2 regions of the Kitasatospora sp. NBC_00315 genome follow, and region 2 is predicted to be linked to the other one. Evidence: riboswitches for the same ligand, from Rfam matches in the RefSeq annotation. Region 2 holds a riboswitch; the other holds the start of a gene.
What was found. Region 2 has a riboswitch for cyclic di-AMP ahead of OG823_RS25360 (NlpC/P60 family protein). Riboswitches for the same ligand answer to the same signal wherever they lie in the genome.
Positions count from the first base shown of each region.

Region 1: another riboswitch for cyclic di-AMP. It lies ahead of OG823_RS15520 (M23 family metallopeptidase); the one in region 2 lies ahead of OG823_RS25360 (NlpC/P60 family protein).

Region 1 is NZ_CP108025.1:3,823,811-3,832,340, forward strand. Features, by position in the region: gene OG823_RS15505 (sensor domain-containing protein) at 1-396, opposite strand, end outside; gene OG823_RS15510 (GNAT family N-acetyltransferase) at 516-1,079, opposite strand; gene OG823_RS15515 (hypothetical protein) at 1,114-2,052, shown strand; gene OG823_RS15520 (M23 family metallopeptidase) at 2,101-2,808, opposite strand; cyclic di-AMP (ydaO/yuaA leader) riboswitch at 2,977-3,138, opposite strand; gene OG823_RS15525 (YiaA/YiaB family inner membrane protein) at 3,375-3,665, shown strand; gene OG823_RS15530 (alpha/beta fold hydrolase) at 3,864-4,685, shown strand; gene OG823_RS15535 (TetR-like C-terminal domain-containing protein) at 4,720-5,289, shown strand; gene OG823_RS15540 (PP2C family protein-serine/threonine phosphatase) at 5,410-6,570, shown strand; gene OG823_RS15545 (SpoIIE family protein phosphatase) at 6,657-8,530, shown strand, end outside.
Region 2 is NZ_CP108025.1:6,082,158-6,090,687, forward strand. Features, by position in the region: gene OG823_RS25350 (NYN domain-containing protein) at 1-979, shown strand, start outside; gene OG823_RS25355 (NlpC/P60 family protein) at 1,234-2,262, shown strand; cyclic di-AMP (ydaO/yuaA leader) riboswitch at 2,674-2,846, shown strand; gene OG823_RS25360 (NlpC/P60 family protein) at 2,857-3,966, shown strand; gene OG823_RS25365 (NlpC/P60 family protein) at 4,206-5,261, shown strand; gene OG823_RS25370 (hypothetical protein) at 5,333-6,565, shown strand; gene OG823_RS25375 (glycosyltransferase 87 family protein) at 6,584-7,993, opposite strand; gene OG823_RS25380 (glycosyltransferase family 4 protein) at 8,225-8,530, shown strand, end outside.

The sequences.
Region 1 (8,530 bases), 2.3 Mb from region 2:
GGCCGCGTCGGCGAGCCGTGCGGTGGTGCCGGCCCAGAAGCCGGGACGGGCCGGGCGGACCGGGGCCGGGGCCGTGACGTCCAGCGCGAGCAGCGTCCGGGCCCGGCCGCGCTCCAGAGCGCCGAGGCCGCGCACACCGCTCAGCAGCGCGGCCAGCACGGGCAGGCCGAGGACGGTCACCAGCGTTCCCAGGCCGAGGCAGAACAGGGTGACGGTGAGGACGAAACCGACGACGGCGACCGGCAGGCCGCTGAGGCTGAAGCCCACCTCGCGGTGGAAGGCCGCGCTGAACGGCGCCCGCCAGAAACCGGGGGACGGCTCGCCGGCGGTTCGGCTCCGGCGCGGAGCGTCGTCCCGGGTGTCGTACACGCTGCGCTGCGGAGTGCTGCTGCTCATGGCCGGCCTCGGTCCCCTCGTGGTGCCCTGCGGTTCTGCTGACTCCTCCAATGTGCCGAACCGCGGCCGCCGGGGGTATCCGGCCCGCAGGCGGACCGGGGGTGGGGATAACCCCCGGGTCAGCCGGCGGCGGCCGTCCACTCGTGCTCCAGCAGCGAGTACTGGAGGGCGTCGTGCCAGGCGCCGCGCAGGTGGAGATCGTGTCGGATCCGGCCCTCCAGCTGGAAGCCCGCCTTGGTGAGCACCCGGGAGGAGGCGGTGTTGGCGGGGTCGACCCGGGCGGCGAGGCGGTGCAGACCGAGGGCGCCGAAGCCGAAGTCGCAGAGCAGTCGGGTGATCTCGCTCGCGTAGCCCTGGCCCCAGGTGTCGCGGCGCAGCGCGTACCCGACGAACGCGGCCCGCACGCCCTCGACGCCGAGCACGGCGTTGCCGATCGGCGCGGCCTGCTCGCCGTCCTCGTGCCGGGTGACGGCGAGGCGGTAGACGGTGCGCGGCTCGGCCTGGGCCTCCTCCAGGTAGATCGCGATCTGGTCGGCGCAGGTCTCCCGGTCACGCGGTTCGAACGGGAGGTAGCGGGCGGTCTCGGTGTCGCCGAAGACCGCGTGCAGCGCGTCGACGTCGCCGGGGGTGTGCTGGAACTCGCGGATGGACAGACGCGGGCCGGTGAGCTGTACGGGGACCATGTCGGACAACGGTACAGCGGCTACCGTTCGTCACATGAACCACGATGACCTGCGGCTCGTCCCGCGGACCCGGTCCGCCGAACTGCTCGCCTGGGCGGCGGCCGAGGGCCGCGAACCGGTGGCCGAGGGCCCGCTGCGGGTGGTGCTGACGCTGCTGGAGCTCGGCGGCGCCAGGCTGCACGACGGCTGGCCGGAGCTGACCTCGGCCCTGCTGGAGCAGCTGCTGTACGAGCGGCTCCACCTGTACGTCCAGCCGGCCCCGGACGAGGACCCGCTCGCGTACGGGGCGGCGGTGCTGCTGCTGATCGAGCACCAGCGGGCCGTCAAGCGGCTGAACGCCAAGCGCCGGGAGCGGCTGCGGGCGGAGGCCGAGTGGCAGGGCGAGGTGGCGGCCGGGCTGCTGCGCCGGGCGGACCTGGTGACCTGGCCCCGGCTGTACACGCTGCTGCTGCGCGCGGACGGCGTGGACGACCGGGATCCGGCGGCGGTGCGCGCCTGGCTGGACGGCTTCCGCGAGCTGGCGCAGGAGGACCGCGCGTCGGCGTACCGGGCGCTGGAGGAGGCGGGCGTCCTGGACCGGGTGGACGGCGACGGTGGCTGGGGTCCGGCCCGGATGCTGGCGATCGGGATGGCCACCGACGGCGGGCGGCTGCTGCTGGAGGACGGGCTGACCCGGCGCAGCTACCGCAACCTGGCCGGGCTGACCGCACTCGGGCTGCCGATGCCGCCGGAGCTGGCGGGCGATCCGGCGGACTTCGAGGCGGCGGTCGTCGCGCGGGCCCTGGAGCTGCTGGGCGGCTGGACGGTGCCGGGGCTCGCCGAGCTGCTGGTCACGCAGTACCCGGACCTGGCGCCCGAACCGGGCCAGGAGGAGATCGACGCGTACCTGGCGACCCTGCCGGCCGAGGACGCGTACCCGCAGGACGGCTTCCCCCAGGACGGCCTCCCGCAGGAGCAGGACGCCGGGGAGTGAACGGCGCCCGGCCCCGGCCCCGCGCGGGGCCGGGGCCGGGACGGTCCGTCAGGGGTTGAGGCCGCGCTGCTGGAACCAGGCCTCCGGGTCGACCGGAGCGCCGCCGTCGGGGCGCACCTCGACGTGCAGGTGCGGGCCGGTGACGTTGCCGGTGGCGCCGACCTTGCCGATCTGCTGACCCGGGACGACCTTGCCCGAGGTCTTGAGGATCGAGGAGAGGTGGCAGTACCAGATCTCGGTGCCGTCGGGCAGCGTCTGGATGATCCGGTAGCCGTACGAGCCGGACCAGCCGGCCGAGGTGATGCTGCCGGAGCCGACCGCGTACACCGGGGTGCCGGTGGAGGCGGCGAAGTCGAGGCCGGTGTGCAGGTGTGCCCAGTACGAGGCGCTCTGCCCGTAGTGCGCGGACAGGTGGTAGTCGTGGACCGGCAGCTGGACGGCGTCGAGCTCGGCCCGCTCCGCGGCCGCGGCGGCCTGCTCGGCCTCGTGCTGCTGCGCGGCGCGCTTGGTCTCGGCCACCTGGGCGGCCACCACCCGGGCGCTCTCGTCGGCGGCGGTGCGCTGACTGTCGGCCTGCTGCTGGATCCGGGCGGCGAGCGCCAGTCCGGGGTCGGCCGAGAGTGCCGGCGCCTCGTCGGGCGTGCTGACGGCCGGTGCGGCGGCGGGGGTCGCGGAGGCGAAACCGGTGGCGCCGAGGGTGGCGGCCATCGCGGTGACACCGAGCAGCGGGGCCGTCCCACGGGTCTGACGGGGCATCCGGTGCCGGTTGCTGTCGGCCGACTGCGAGGCCGCGGCCCCACCGCCCGGGGAGTCCCCGTACGCACCGGCGTAGGCCGGCGGCCCGGGCTCTTCGAGCAGCTGGGTTCCGGCCGCGGAGCCGGGAGGGTATGCCGGAGAGTGCGTCGACGCCACGGAGGCGCGCTCCTTTCCTTCCTTCGCGCCTACCGGGTTAGCTGACGGGTTCGGAGCAGGAAGGTCTCCTACGGCCGGGCCTGGGCCTGGCCGATTCACCCCAAGGAACGGTGGTTCCCCGGCTCCCGGACGCACCCCGCAGGGCCCGTCGTCGGGATTAGGCGCAGGCGCACGGTGCCGTCTGGTCACGGCGTTGCCGACCGCGCTGCGTTATCAAACGTTAATCCTAGGCAGCTCTGATTCCAAGCCGTCCGAGGATGTGAGTCACCATCAGTGTGGGCGGAATGGGCGTTTTGGCATGGTTGCCTTCCGGTGCCACTACGGATCGTGAGCATGTGTCAACGAACCGCTGCCCAATTTTGAGTACACGTACTCATGTGCGCGGCATGGCGCGCGGCCATCCTGACCGCATGACCTCATCGATGCAGTCGCGCACCACGGCGGCGTACCACGTCCAGGCCGTGCTGTCCTTCGCCATCGCCGCCACCGCCCTCGCGGTCGGGATCGCCTATCTCCCGGTCGGCACGTGGACCCGGGCCTTCCTGGCGGTCGGCCTGCTGTACACCGTGACGTCCGCCTTCACGCTGGCCAAGGTGATCCGGGACCGCCAGGAGAACACCGAGATCGTCACCCGGGTCGACCAGGCCCGGCTGGAGAAGCTGCTGGCCGAGCACGACCCGTTCAAGGTCGACGGGATCTGAGCCCGGCGGGGGCGGGGCGTGCGCCGCCCGCCGCCCCTGCGGCGGCCCCCCTCCCGCCGTCGGCCCGGACCACGGCATCCCCCGCCGTCGGACGGCACGACCTCGCGAACGCCGCTTGACGGCTAAGGCTATTAGCCTTAGCTTTATGGCTATCGGCAGCACGCCGACAGCACGGCCCACAGGCCAAGGAGGCCCGCGATGTCCAGCACCGACGCACTCGCCACCCGTTACCTCGACGTCCCCGGCGGCCGGCTCGGGTACGACGACACCGGGCACGGCACCGGCACCACCGTCCTGCTGCTGCCCGGCATGCTGGTCTCCCGCAGCATCTACCGGGACCTGCGCCCGCTGCTGGCCGCGGCCGGCCACCGGGTCGTCACGATGGACCTGCGCGGCTTCGGCGACGCCTCGATCGCCTGGGACGACTACTCCCCGGCCGCGATCGCCACCGACGCCCTCGCCCTGCTCGACCACCTCGGCATCGGGCGCGCCGTGCTGGTCGGCCACTCGTACACCGGCGCCACCGTGGTCAGGGCGGCCGGGCTGGCCCCCGAGCGGGTCGCCGGGATCGCCCTGCTGAGCGCGTTCATCGAGGGCCCCCCGGCGAACGCCTTCCAGAAGGCGCTGATGAAGACCGTCGGAGCGCTCTGGCTGCGCTTCCCCAGCACCTGGGGCACCTACCAGCGCTTCGCCTTCCCCACCAAGCCCGCCGGCTTCGAGGAGCACCGGACCGGCGTGGTGGCCGCCCTGCGGACCCCCGGCCGCAAGCAGGCCACCCGGGGCCACCTCGGTGGGAACGCCGCGCCGGTCGGCTGGAGCACCGCCGTGACCTGCCCGGCGCTGGCCGTGATGGGCTCCGGGGACCCTGACTTCCCCAAGCCCGAACTGGTCGCCGACCACCAGGCCGCCGCGCTGAACGGCCGCAAGGTGATGATCGAGGGGGCCGGGCACTACCTGATGCTGGAGCGCCCGCAGACCACCGCCGACGCCCTCCTCGCCTTCCTCGGCGAGTCGGCGTAGTCCCCCGTTCGCCCCTTCCCCCACGGAGAACCCCTTGCCACGCGTCGGACTCACCCCGGAGGGCGTCGTCACGCACGCCCTCGACCTGATCGACGAGCAGGGCCCCGGGGCCCTGACCCTGGCCGCCGTCGCCGCCCGCGCCGGCGTCGCCACCCCCTCCCTCTACAAGCACGTCTCCGGCGGCCTCGCCGAGCTGCGCCGCCTGGTGGCGGTACGGATCACCGAGGAGCTCACCGCCGAGCTCGCGGCCGCGGCCGTCGGGCGCGGCGGCGACGCGGCGGTCGAGGCGGTGCTGCGCGCCTACCACGCGTACGCCACCGAGCACCCGCACCGGTACGCCTCGCTGCCGCAGGCGCCGCAGCTCGACGACGAACTGGCCGAAGCGGCGGCCGCCCTGGTCGGGGTGATCGTCGCGGTGCTGCGGGAGTACGGGCTGGAGGGCTCCGAGATCATCCACGCGGCCCGGACGGTGCGGGCGGTGGCGCACGGGTTCGCCTCGCTGTCGATCGCCGGCGCCTTCCAGCTGGCCGAGGACCCGGCGGTCACCCAGGCCCGGCTGATCGGCGTACTCACCGGCGGCCTGCAGTCCTGGCCCAGGTCCTGAACCGGCCGGGACGACGCGTCGCCCGCAGGGTCATACCAGGAGCAAACAGACGTATGGCACTAGATTGACTGATCCAACAGGTGGCCGGTGCACGCGGCCACCGAGCCCGGGGAGGTCGACGTGCGCGCACCCGAGGCGGCGGCGATACGCAGGCGCCGGAGGCCGCGCTGGGCTCGGGCCCTGACCCGGGGCCCCCTCGGCCGCTGGGCGAGCCGGCTGCTGGACGGCGACCAGGGCGCGGAGCGCGAGACCCTGCTCCTGCTGGTGACGCTGACGGCGCTGTTCGCCGCCCTGTCCGTCGCCCTGCCGGGCAGCTGGCCACCGTCCGCGCTGGTGCTTCCGCTGGTGGCGGGCTGCCTGGTGCTGCGGGCCGGCCGGCAGCTGGCGCTGGCCGCCGCCGTACTGGCCGCCAGCCTGCTCAGCGCGCTGCTGGCGAAGCCGCACGGCGTCCGGGTGGCCGTCACCGCGGTGCTGGCCGTCACCGCCGGGGCGGGGCTGCTGACCTCGCGCTTCCGCAACCGGCTCGGCCTGCGCGGGCTGCGCGGCGACTCGATGCTGCTGGAGCTCTCCGAACACACCCACGCCCTGGGCCGGCTCCCGGACACGCTGCTGGACTGGCACTTCGACCGGGCGCTCGCCCCCGTCGGCGGCAGCTCCTTCTCCGGGGACTTCCTGCTCTGCGTCCACCAGCCCGAGCGGGATCTCCTGGAGGTCGTCCTGGTGGACGTCTCCGGCAAGGGCAGCCGGGCAGCAGCCCGCTCGATGCACCTGTCCGGTGCCTTCGCGATGCTGCTCGGCTCGGTACCGCCGGAGTCCTTCCTGCCCGCCGCCAACGACCACCTGGTCGGGCTCGGCTGGGACGACGACTTCGCCACCGCCGTCCACCTGGCCCTTCGCCCGACCAGCGGCGAATACCGGCTCTTCAACGCCGGCCATCCGCCGGCCGCCCACTACTGCCCGGCCCGCGGCGGCAGCTGGCTGCTCGGCGAGGACGGTGGGCCCGCGCTGGGCCTGCTGGCCGGCAGCCCCTACCCGGCGGCGCACGGGCGCCTCGCCCGGGGCGACTCGATGCTGCTCTACAGCGACGGGCTGGTGGAGGTGCCCGGCCAGGACATCGACACCGGGATCGGCCGCCTGCTCGCCGCCGCCGAACCGGCGCTGCGCCTGCCCCGGCCCGACGGCAGGACGGCCGGAGCACTGCTGCGGGCGGTGGCGCAGGACGTGGCCGACGACCGGACACTGGTCCTGGTCAGGCGTCTTGGCCGCCCTTTCCCGGGCTGAGCAAATAGGATTCAAGAATTACGTATGCCTGGGACACGCAGCCGCACGGGAACAGTCGAACGGAAACGGAAAGGCCGGGTAGCGCGATGGACCTGACCTCGCCGTGGTTCCCCTCCTCCGAGAACGAGAGCCGGACGCCGACCGGCGTCCCGGGGACCCGCAGTGCCATGCGCTGCGTGCGGCTGCTGCTGCGCGCCACCAGCGCCGCCGAACTGCTCGCCACCGTGCTCGCCGAGGGGCCGGCCTGGATCACCGGCGAGGGATGCGCGGTCTACCTGCTCGACCCGGCCGGCATGCTCCGGCTGACCGCCTCGCAGGGCCTGCCGGACTGGGCCCACGAGCGCTACAGCGCCGTCGACCCGGCGAGCGAGCTGCCCGCCGCGATGGCGCTGCGGCTGCGCCGCCCGTATCTGCTGAGCCCCGAACGCACCAGCGTCGACTACCCCAACCGCAACGCCGGCATGGGCACCGGCCTGGTCGCCCTGGTGACGCTGCCGATGGTCGTGGACGACCGGCCGATCGGCGTCCTCGCGCTGACGCTCGCCCACAGGGGCACCGTCCCGCGCCGCGACCTGGACGTGCTGGAGACGATCGGCGAGGCCTTCGCCCACCGCCTCTCCCACCTGCTCGACCACGTGCACGCGACCACCGGAGCCGCTGCCGGGGTCCGCGTCCACAACGCCGCCGCCGGGACCCGCGCGGCGCTGGCCCATCCGCTGCTCTCGCTCGCCGTCCGCTCCGCCGGGGCCGGCGCCTTCGAACGCGATCTGGTGACCGGCGAGACCTTCTGGGACGCCCAGGCCCACCGGGTCGTCGGCCTGCCCCCGCCGCCCGAGGGCGAGCACGCCGAGGCGCCCGACCTCGGCCGGATCGTGCACCCCGAGGACCTGCCCGACGTCCAGGCCGGCCTCGCCGAGGCGCTCACCGTGGGCGGCCCGTACGAGCTGGTCTACCGGGTGCTGCGCCGGGGCGGCGGGGTGATCGGGATCCGCGAGCTGGGCGAGGTGATGCTGGACATCCACCACCGGCCGGTCCGGATCGCCGGCCTGCTCACCGACCGGGACCGCACCGGCGCGGCCGAGGAGCGGCGCACCCCGCCGACCGGAACCGACGCCCCCGCCGCCGGCGCCCGCGCCGCGCTGCTGCTCGCGCTGACCCGCACGCTCTCGCGCGCGATCACCGTCCGGGACGTCGTCACCAGCGTCACCGACGTGGCCGGCCCCGCCCTCGGCGCCACCGGCATCGTGCTCGACCTGGTCGACGAGGGCCGGCTGCTGCCGGTCTCGCACACCGTCTACGGCGGCCCGCGCCGCTCCGAGCTGAACCGGCTGGCCGACCTCTCCGAGGGCATCATGCAGCACGCGCTGGCCCGGTCCGCCCCGCTGTTCAGCGAGCCAGGGCGCACCGTCGGCGGGAAGGACGGCGGCGGACCGCTGACCCCGCCGGCCTGGGCCGTACTGCCGCTGATCGCCTCGGGCCGCCAGGTCGGCTCCTGCCTGATCACCTTCGCCACCGAACGCGCGTTCAGCCGCGAGGACCGCACCCTCTACTCCGCCTTCGCCGGCATCCTCGCGCAGTCCCTGGAGCGGGCCCGGCTGTACGACACCCACCACCACCGGGCCACCGAGCTGCAGCGCGCCATGCTGCCCCGCACCCTGCCCGAGATACCCGGCGTCAGCGCCGCCGCCCGCTACCTGCCCAGCACCGAGGGCATGCAGATCGGCGGCGACTGGTACGACCTGATCAGGCTGCCGGACGGCAAGGTGGGCCTGGTCATCGGCGACGTCCAGGGCCACAACGCCGAGGCCACCGCCGTGATGGGCCAGCTGCGCAGCGGGCTGCGCGCGTACGCCACCGACGGGCACGACCCGGCGGCCACCCTCGCGAGGACCAGCAGGCTGCTCTCCGAACTGGACACCGAGCTGTTCGCCACCTGCCTCTACCTCACCCTCGACCCGGC
Region 2 (8,530 bases):
GCGGCTGGTCGCGCAGGCCGGCGAGCAGGCCGAACGGGCCGGCGCCGAGGGCGCGGTCGCCGAGGCCACCCGGCTGAACGAGAAGCTCCAGGCGGAGCTGGCCGAGGCGCGGGCCGCCGCGCGGGCCGACCTGGACCGCCGCCGGGCCGAGTCGGAGGGCGTGCGCAGGGAGGCCGAGTCGCTGCGCAAGAAGGCGCGCTCGCTGGAGAGCGACACCCGAAGGGCCCAGGCCGAGGCGCGGAAGCTGGCCGCCGAGCTGGAGGCGGTCCGGGCCGCCGCCGCCGCGGAGCGCAGCGCCGCCGAGAGCGAGGCGCGCCGGCTGCGGCACCGGATCTCGGAGCTGGAGACCGCGGTGGAGCAGGGCCGCCGCTCCGCGCGCGAGGGCCGCAGCGTGGAGGACATGCGGCTGCGGCTGCTGCTGGACACCGTGCTCCAGTCGGCCCAGGGGCTGCAGCGGGAGCTGGCGCTGCCGGTCGCCCAGATCCATCCGGCCGACCTGGTCGAGGCGGTGCAGCCGGCCTCGGCCTCGCCGCACGACGTGGCCCGGCGGGCGCTGGCGGAGGACGATCCGGCGCTGCTGGACCAGTTGCTGGCGATCCCGCAGGTACATCTGCTGGTGGACGGCTACAACGTGACCAAGACCGGCTATCCGACCCTGCCGCTGGAGCAGCAGCGGATCCGGCTGCTCGGCGGCCTGGCGATGCTGGCGCAGCGCACCCAGGCGGAGGTCACCTGTGTCTTCGACGGCCAGGACCTGGACGTCCCGGTGATCCTGGCGCCGCCGCGCGGGGTCCGGGTGCGGTTCAGCCGTACCGGGGAGACCGCGGACGAGCTGATCCGCCGCCTGGTGCGGGCGGAGCCGCAGGGGCGTCCGGTGGTGGTGGTCTCCACCGACCGCGAGGTGGCCGACGGGGTGCGCGACGCGGGGGCCCGGCCGGTGGCGTCGATTCTGCTGCTCAACCGGCTGGCGCGGTCCTGAGACGTCCGGCCCCTCGGACCGTCGCGGGGCCGGTGCGCGGGCCCGGCGGGGGCGGGCGGGGGCGCCCGGAGTGACAGCTGGTCAGCGGCTTGGTGACGCGGGTGTGTGGGTCACGTGAAATCCCCGCCGGAGCTCCAGGTTCATGGTCCCGTGGGAGTGGCGGAAAGCTCTGATCTTCACTAGGGTCTGGCGTCAAACCTATTTCCGGATACTCACTCGTTCGGGTGAGTCCGCAGAAAGAAGGAGCGGGTCTTTTGGCCTCCCACCGCCGTCCTAAGCAGCCGAGCCGCGCACGGGTCTCCGTGCTCACCGCTGCGGCGGCGACCGCGGTCGCCCTCTCCGCCCAGATGAGTGCCCACGCCGCGCCGGCGCCCAAGAAAGAGGACGTCAAGGCGCAGGTCGACCAGCTCAACACGGAGCAGGAGCAGGCGGCGGAGCGGTACAACGGCGCCAAGGAGCGGGCCGACCAGCTGCGCAAGCAGGCGGACCAGCTGCAGGACCAGGTCGCGCGTGGCCAGGACCAGATGACCCACCTTCAGGCCGGTCTGGCCGAGGTGGCCGGCGAGCAGTACCGCACCGGGGGCATCGACCCCTCCGTCCAGCTGATGCTCACCTCCGACCCCTCCGGCTACCTGGAGCAGGCGGCCAGCGTCCAGCAGGCCACCTCCAGCCAGGCGGACGCGCTCAAGGGCCTCCAGGACCAGCAGCGCCGCCTGGACCAGCAGAAGATCGAGGCCGCCGCCGTCCTCGCCTCGCTGGACGAGACCACCAAGGACCTGAACCAGGCCAAGGCGGACGTCAACAAGAAGCTCCAGGAGGCGAACGCGCTGCTGAGCCAGCTCAGCGCCTCCGACCGGGCCTCGATCACCCAGGGGGACGGCCGCGCCTCGCGCGACTCCGTCCGGGTCGACCTCTCCGCGCTCCCGCAGGCCGCCGGCTACGCCGGTGTCGCGGTCGCCAAGGCGATGAGCAAGCAGGGGTCGCCGTACGTCTGGGGCGCCACCGGCCCCAGCACCTTCGACTGCTCGGGCCTGATGGTGTGGGCCTACGGCCAGGCCGGGGTCTCGCTGCCGCGTACCTCCCAGGAGCAGGGCAACGTCGGCGCCCGGGTCCCCTCGCTCGCGGACGCCCAGCCCGGCGACCTGATCGTCTACGGCAGCGACCGGCACCACGTGGCGATGTACATCGGCAACGGGCTGGTCGTGCACGCACCGCACACCGGTGACGTGGTGAAGGTGATGAAGGCGGACGCCATGCCGATCAACACCATCCGCCGGGTCTGACGCACCGGGAGGCGCCCGGTGCCGGGCGCCCCGGGCCTCTCCCGCTCGGCCCCTGCGGGCCGGCCGCCCTCGGTCGCGGCGAGCGGACAACGCCCGCATAACGGACATTTGCTGACCGTTCGCCACATCCAACACGCCCGAACCCGGGGAAATCGTTCTGTGATCTGGAACACCCCCGGCCGGCGCTCCGTGTGACCAGCTGATGAAAAACAATCAGCCCTCCGTGGGATTCCGGTCACGGATGGTCATATGTGCCACCGAACTCGGCCGTCATTCCAACTTTTTTCCTACAACGATTTGAACGGATCACGGTTTCGTTACTAGGGTCATGCCTCGAACCACCGCACAGTCGATCACCCAGTCCGGGTGGCGGCGGGGGTTACCGCCGAGTCCGCGAAACAGCCGGGCAGTCAACTGCTCACGGGGAAGCCCCTGTGGGGGTGCTGTGGAACGGAGCCGGGGAACCATGTTCCTCGGGGTGAATCGGCGCCAGGTCGGCCGCGTGCGGCCGGTGAGGCGTCGTAGGGCATGTCTTCCAGCCCGAACCCGTCAGCTCACCCGGTAGGCGGACGTAGGAAGAAGGAGTCCGCCTTCGTGGCGTCCCATCGTCGTCCCAAGCCTGCCGGCCGTGCCCGCGTGTCGATCATGACCGCTGCTGCCGCCGCCGCCGTGGCCCTCTCCGCGCAGTCCGGCGCCCACGCCGACCCCGCGCCGACCAAGGACCAGGTCAAGGAGCAGGTCGACCAGCTCAACGAGCAGGCCGAGGTCGCCACCGAGCAGTTCAACGGTGCGCAGGCCAAGCAGCAGGAGCTGCAGAAGCAGGTCGGTGACCTGCAGGACAGGGTGGCCCGTCAGCAGTCCCAGGTCACCGACCTGCAGGGCGGTCTGGCCGAGATCGCGGCGGAGCAGTACCGCAACGGCGGCATCTCGCCCACCGTCCAGCTGATGCTCTCCAGCAGCCCGGACAACTTCCTGACCCAGGCCGGTTCGCTCAACCAGGTCGGCGACTCGCAGAGCAGCGCGCTCAAGGAGCTCCAGGCTCAGCAGCGCAAGCTCGACCAGGACAAGTCCGAGGCGCAGGGCAAGCTCGCCGAGCTGGACTCCACCACCCAGCAGCTCAAGGCCAGCAAGGACGAGGTCCAGGGCAAGCTGGCCAAGGCCACCGAACTGCTCAACACGCTGACCGAGCAGGAGCGCCAGGCCCTGCGCGCCGCCGAGGCCAAGTCCGCCGCGGACGCCAAGGCGCAGGCCGACGCCGCCAAGGCCAACACCGACCGCGCCTCGCGCGACAGCGGCCGCAGCTCGCTCAGCGCCTCCACCGGCTCCGCGCCGGCCTCCTCCGTCCCGGCCAGTGGCCGTGCCGCCGCCGCCATCGCGGCCGCCGAGAGCAAGCTCGGTTCGCCGTACGTCTACGGCGCCACCGGCCCGAGCTCCTTCGACTGCTCGGGTCTGACCGGCTGGGCCTACGCCCAGGCGGGCGTCACGCTGCCGCGCACCTCGCAGGCGCAGGCCTCGGCCGGCACCCGGATCGGCACCAACATCGCCAACGCGCAGCCCGGCGACCTGATCATCTACTACAGCGGCATGACCCACGTGGGCCTCTACGTGGGCGGCGGCCAGATCATCCACGCCCCGCACACGGGCGCGGTGGTCCGCTACGAGTCCGCCACGGTGATGCCGATCGCGGCCATCGTGCGCATCTGACCTCCCGCCGAAGCGGCGGTACCGACAGGCCCGGCCCCCGATCCCCGGGGGGCCGGGCCTGCGGCTTTCCGGGGAGCCGAGTGGATGTCCGATTAGGGGTCAAATATTCGTGTTGAGAGGGGTTTGGACTCGGTCGCGCTGACTCGCTAACGTCTGCCACCTGGCCCCCGCACGGACGGCCGCCCAGCCCGGGCGGCGGCGGTGGCCGGGCCGCAGGAATGGAGCCGCGCCGTATGGCGATGCACCGTCACCAACTGCCAGGTGTGCACACACTGGTCCGCGCGCTGGTGCTCACCGCCGCCGCCAGTACCGCGCTCGGCGTGACGGCCGGCGGCAGCGCCTTCGCCAACCCGGGTGCCCCCGGTGGGCCGCCCGACCGCAACGATGTCAAGGCCCAGGTCGACCAGCTCTACGGCGAGGCCGAGCAGGCCTCGGAGAAGTACAACGCGGCCCAGGAGTACCAGCGCAGGCTGATCGCCGAGACCGGCGCGCTCCAGCAGCAGGTGGCGCTCGGGCAGGACGAGCTCAACCGGCTCCGCGGCGACCTCGCTGTGGTCGCGGGCGCCCAGTACCGGGCCGGTGGCATCGCGCCGACCGCCCAGCTGATGCTGGCCTCCGACCCGGCCGGCTACCTCTCCCGGGTGAGCAGCCTGGACCAGGCCGCCGAGCGGCAGAGCGACGCCCTGCGCGAGGTGGCCGACCACCAGCGCAGACTGGACCAGCGGCGCGCGGAGACCGGTGCCAAGCTCGCGGAGCTGGAGGAGGCCCGCCGGGCGCTGGCCGACAACAAGCAGCAGATCCAGCAGCGGCTGGCGCAGGCCCAGCGGCTGCTCAACGGTCTCGGGGTCGGCGGGCGGGCGAGGTTCGTGGCGCAGGACGCCCGGGAGGCCGAGCAGCGCGTCACCCGGGGCACCGACCGGCTCGACCTCGGCACCGCCCCGCCCGCCTCCGAGCGCGCGGCCGCCGCGCTCGCCGCGGCCGTCGCCAAGATCGGCTCCCCGTACGTCTTCGGGGCGACCGGGCCCGGCGCGTTCGACTGCTCCGGTCTGATGTACTGGAGCTGGCGGCAGGCCGGAGTGACCCTGCCGCGGACCTCGCAGGGGCAGGCCTCGGCCGGCCGGCGGGTGAGCCTCGCCGAAGCGCAACCGGGAGACCTGGTGATCTTCTACAGGGACATGCACCACGTCGGCATGTACGCCGGCGGGGGAGTCGTCGTGCACGCGCCCTACCCCGGCGCCCGGGTGCGGTACGAGAGCGTCAACGCGATGCCCGTCGCGGAGGTGGTCCGGCTCTGAGCCGCACCCGGCCGGATCCGGCGGACGCGATCGGCGACCCGCCCCGTGAGGAACCCGGGGCGGGTCGCCCCGTGCTGTCCCGGCGCGGCGCGCTGCTGCTCGCGGCCGGCGCGCTGACCCAGCTCTCGCTCCCCCCGGCCACGCCCGTGCCCCGGGCGGCGCAGGCGCCGACGCCCGGTGAGGTGGCCGCCCTGCTGGCCGCGCGCGCCGGGGCGCTGCGGACGCACGACGCCGCGGCCCTCCCGGTCGGCGGCGCCACCGCCGGGGCCGAGGGGTCGGAGCCGGTGGCCAGGATCGCAGCCGTCCCGCTGGCCGCCCTGGAGTACCGCACGCCCACCCGCGCCGCTCCCGGCCCGGACAGACGGCCGGTCGTCGACGCCGTCCTCGCGGTGCGCGTCGAGGGGTACGACGACCATCCGGCGCTGTTCTCCCGCCGGATCACCCTGATACGCGGGGCGGGGCCGCGCGGGGCCCGGCCCTGGCGGGTCGAGCGGGAGGAGGCGGCCGGCGGCGCCGTACCGCTGTGGGACCTCGGCACGGTGGAGGCCGCCGCGGGCACGCACTGCCTGGTGCTCGGCACGGCCGGCGCCGCCACCGCGCCGGCCGCCCTGGTGCCGGTCGCCGACCGCGCGGTGGCGGCGGTCAGCGCGGCCTGGGGCACCGGCTGGGCCGGCCGGCTGCTGCTGGAGGTCCCCGCCACCGAGGACGGCTTCGCCCGGCTGCTGGACGTCCCGCCGGCCGACTGGGCCGGCATGGCGGCGGTCACCAGCGCCGCGGCCGGCGCGCCGGCCGGCACCCCGGCGGACCGGGTGCTGATCAACCCCGAGGCGTACCAGCGGCTCAGTGAGCTCGGCCGGCAGGTCGTCGTCACGCACGAGGCCACCCACGTCGCGACCCGCGCGGACACCCGACCGTGGACCCCGCTCTGGCTCTCCGAGGGCGTCGCAGACTGGACGGCCTACCGGGAGACCGGGCGCACCGCCCGGCAGATCGCGCCGGAACTCACCCGGGACGTCGCCGCGGGGCGGCTCCCCACCGCGCTGCCGACCGCCGCCGACCTGGCACCCGGCGCGAAGGACATCGCGCAGGCCTACGAACTCTCCTGGCTGGCCTGCGAGCTGATCGCGCGCCGGTACGGGCCCGAGCGGCTGGTCGGGCTCTACCGGGCGGTCGGCGCGGCGGGCGCCGGCGCCGCGCCCGAACGGCGCCTGGACCTCGCCCTGCGCGCGACGCTCGGGACCGGCCTCGCCGACTTCACCGCGCTGTGGATCGCCGAGACCCGACGGCAGCTGGCCGGCGGCTGAGGACGGCCGACCGCCGCCTCAGCGCTCGGCGCCCGCGGTCCGGCGGTCGATGCCGTCCAGCAGGTCCTGCTCGTACGCGATGCCCGGCCGCACCGGGTAGCCGGTGCCCGCCGGCGCGTCCACCACGGTGGCCGGCAGCGCGACCGGGACGATCGCGGCCGTCGGCACCCGGGTGGAGCGCCACAGCCGGACGCAGGAGAGCACGGCGGCCGCGAGCAGGAGCAGGTTGCGCAGGCCCAGGACGATCACACCCCAGGTGTGGCTGCCGGTCACCTGGACGAACAGCAGCGGGAACTCCAGCAGCGTCAGCGGGGTGGCCAGCAGGATGAGCACGGCGACCGGCCGCTGCCCGGTCGCACGGACGGTCAGGCAGACCGCGGCCGCGCCGACCAACCAGACCATGTACTGCGGGCTGATCACCCGGCTGGTCACGGTGAAGATCAGCAGTGCGGAGAGCGCCGCGTCGTACGTGGTGGCGGCGGTGCGGTGCTTCAGGGTCAGGCGCCAGAACAGCAGCCAGGCGAAGCCGCCCAGGGTGCCGGCCACCATGACCTTGGAGATGACGTCCACCCACGGCCCGAGCATCTCGTTCGAGCCGTAGTTCATCTTCACCTCGCCCGTCCAGGCCCCGGCCATCCGGGCGAAGTGCAAGGGCATGGCGCCCAGTGACTCGACCTCGATGCCGCGTTCCTTCTGGAACTTGAGGAACTCGAAGGCGCCGTTCATACCGGCCGCCAGCAGGAACCCCAGGCTGCCAGCGGTCGCCGCGGCCGAGGTCCAGGACCGCCGGGTGCGCCGGCCGGACGGTGTGCCGATGAGCGCCAGCAGCGGCCAGACCTTGATGATCCCGCCCAGGCCCAGCAGCAGCCCGCCGATCGCCGGGCGCCGCAGGACGGCCAGCAAACCGGCCACGGCCAGTGCGGTGACCAGGATGTCGTACCGGTTGTAGATCATCGGGCCGAGCAGCGGCACGCCGACCACCCAGACCCAGGCCCCGCTGAAACTGCGGCCCCGGCGCCCGCCGGCGCGCATCAGCAGCGCCACCGTCAGGGCGTCCACCACGCCGCAGATCACCCAGAAGGAGACCAGGTAGGACCACGGCAGCAGCCCCGGCAGGAGGATCACCAGGGCCGCGCCCGGCGGATACTGCCAGGTGACGTCGTCCAGCGGGAAGGTGCCGGTCTGCAGGACGCCGTACCAGCCGTGGTAGATCACCCAGACGTCGGTGCTCACCTCCCCGGCCAGCCTGAGAACACCGGTCACGGTGAGCAGCAGCAGGGTCCGGGAGGCCGCCCAGCCGATCCCGAGCGCCCACAGCGCCCCGCCCGCGGCCCGCGGGGGGACGGCCGGCTCCGCGGTCGTCGTCCCGGCCCCGGGGTCGTCGGCGCTGCTGGATCTGCCGGACTCGCCGGCCGGGGCCAACTCCACTGCGCTCCCTCGTTCGTCTCGTACGTCCCGCCGCAGGTGTCGCGCACGACGCCGGGCACCTGCGACCGACACCCGTACCGGCCGCCCGGGGCCCACCGATTACCAGGACGGACCCGGGGAGGAAACGGTTGCCGTACGTCGTTCCGTTCCCGGCGGGTCGTGGTGTTGACCTATCGTACGGATCACCGAGCGGTACACCGAGCACCCCCCGACCGAGCGAGCCGTGGCCTGATGCACAAGACCTTGATCGTCACCAACGACTTCCCGCCCCGGCCCGGCGGTATCCAGGCCTTCGTCCACAATATGGCGATACGTCAGCCCGCCGGGAGCATCGTGGTGTACGCCTCCTCCTGGCGTGACGGCGCCGAGTGCGCCCGGTTCGACGCGGAACAGCCCTTCCCGGTCGTCCGCGACCGCACGAAGGTGATGGTTCCCACACCCCGGGTCACCCGCCGGGCCGCCGAGATCCTCCGGGCCGAGGGGTGCGAGTCGGTCTGGTTCGGCGCCGCCGCGCCGCTCGGCCTGATGGCCCCCGCG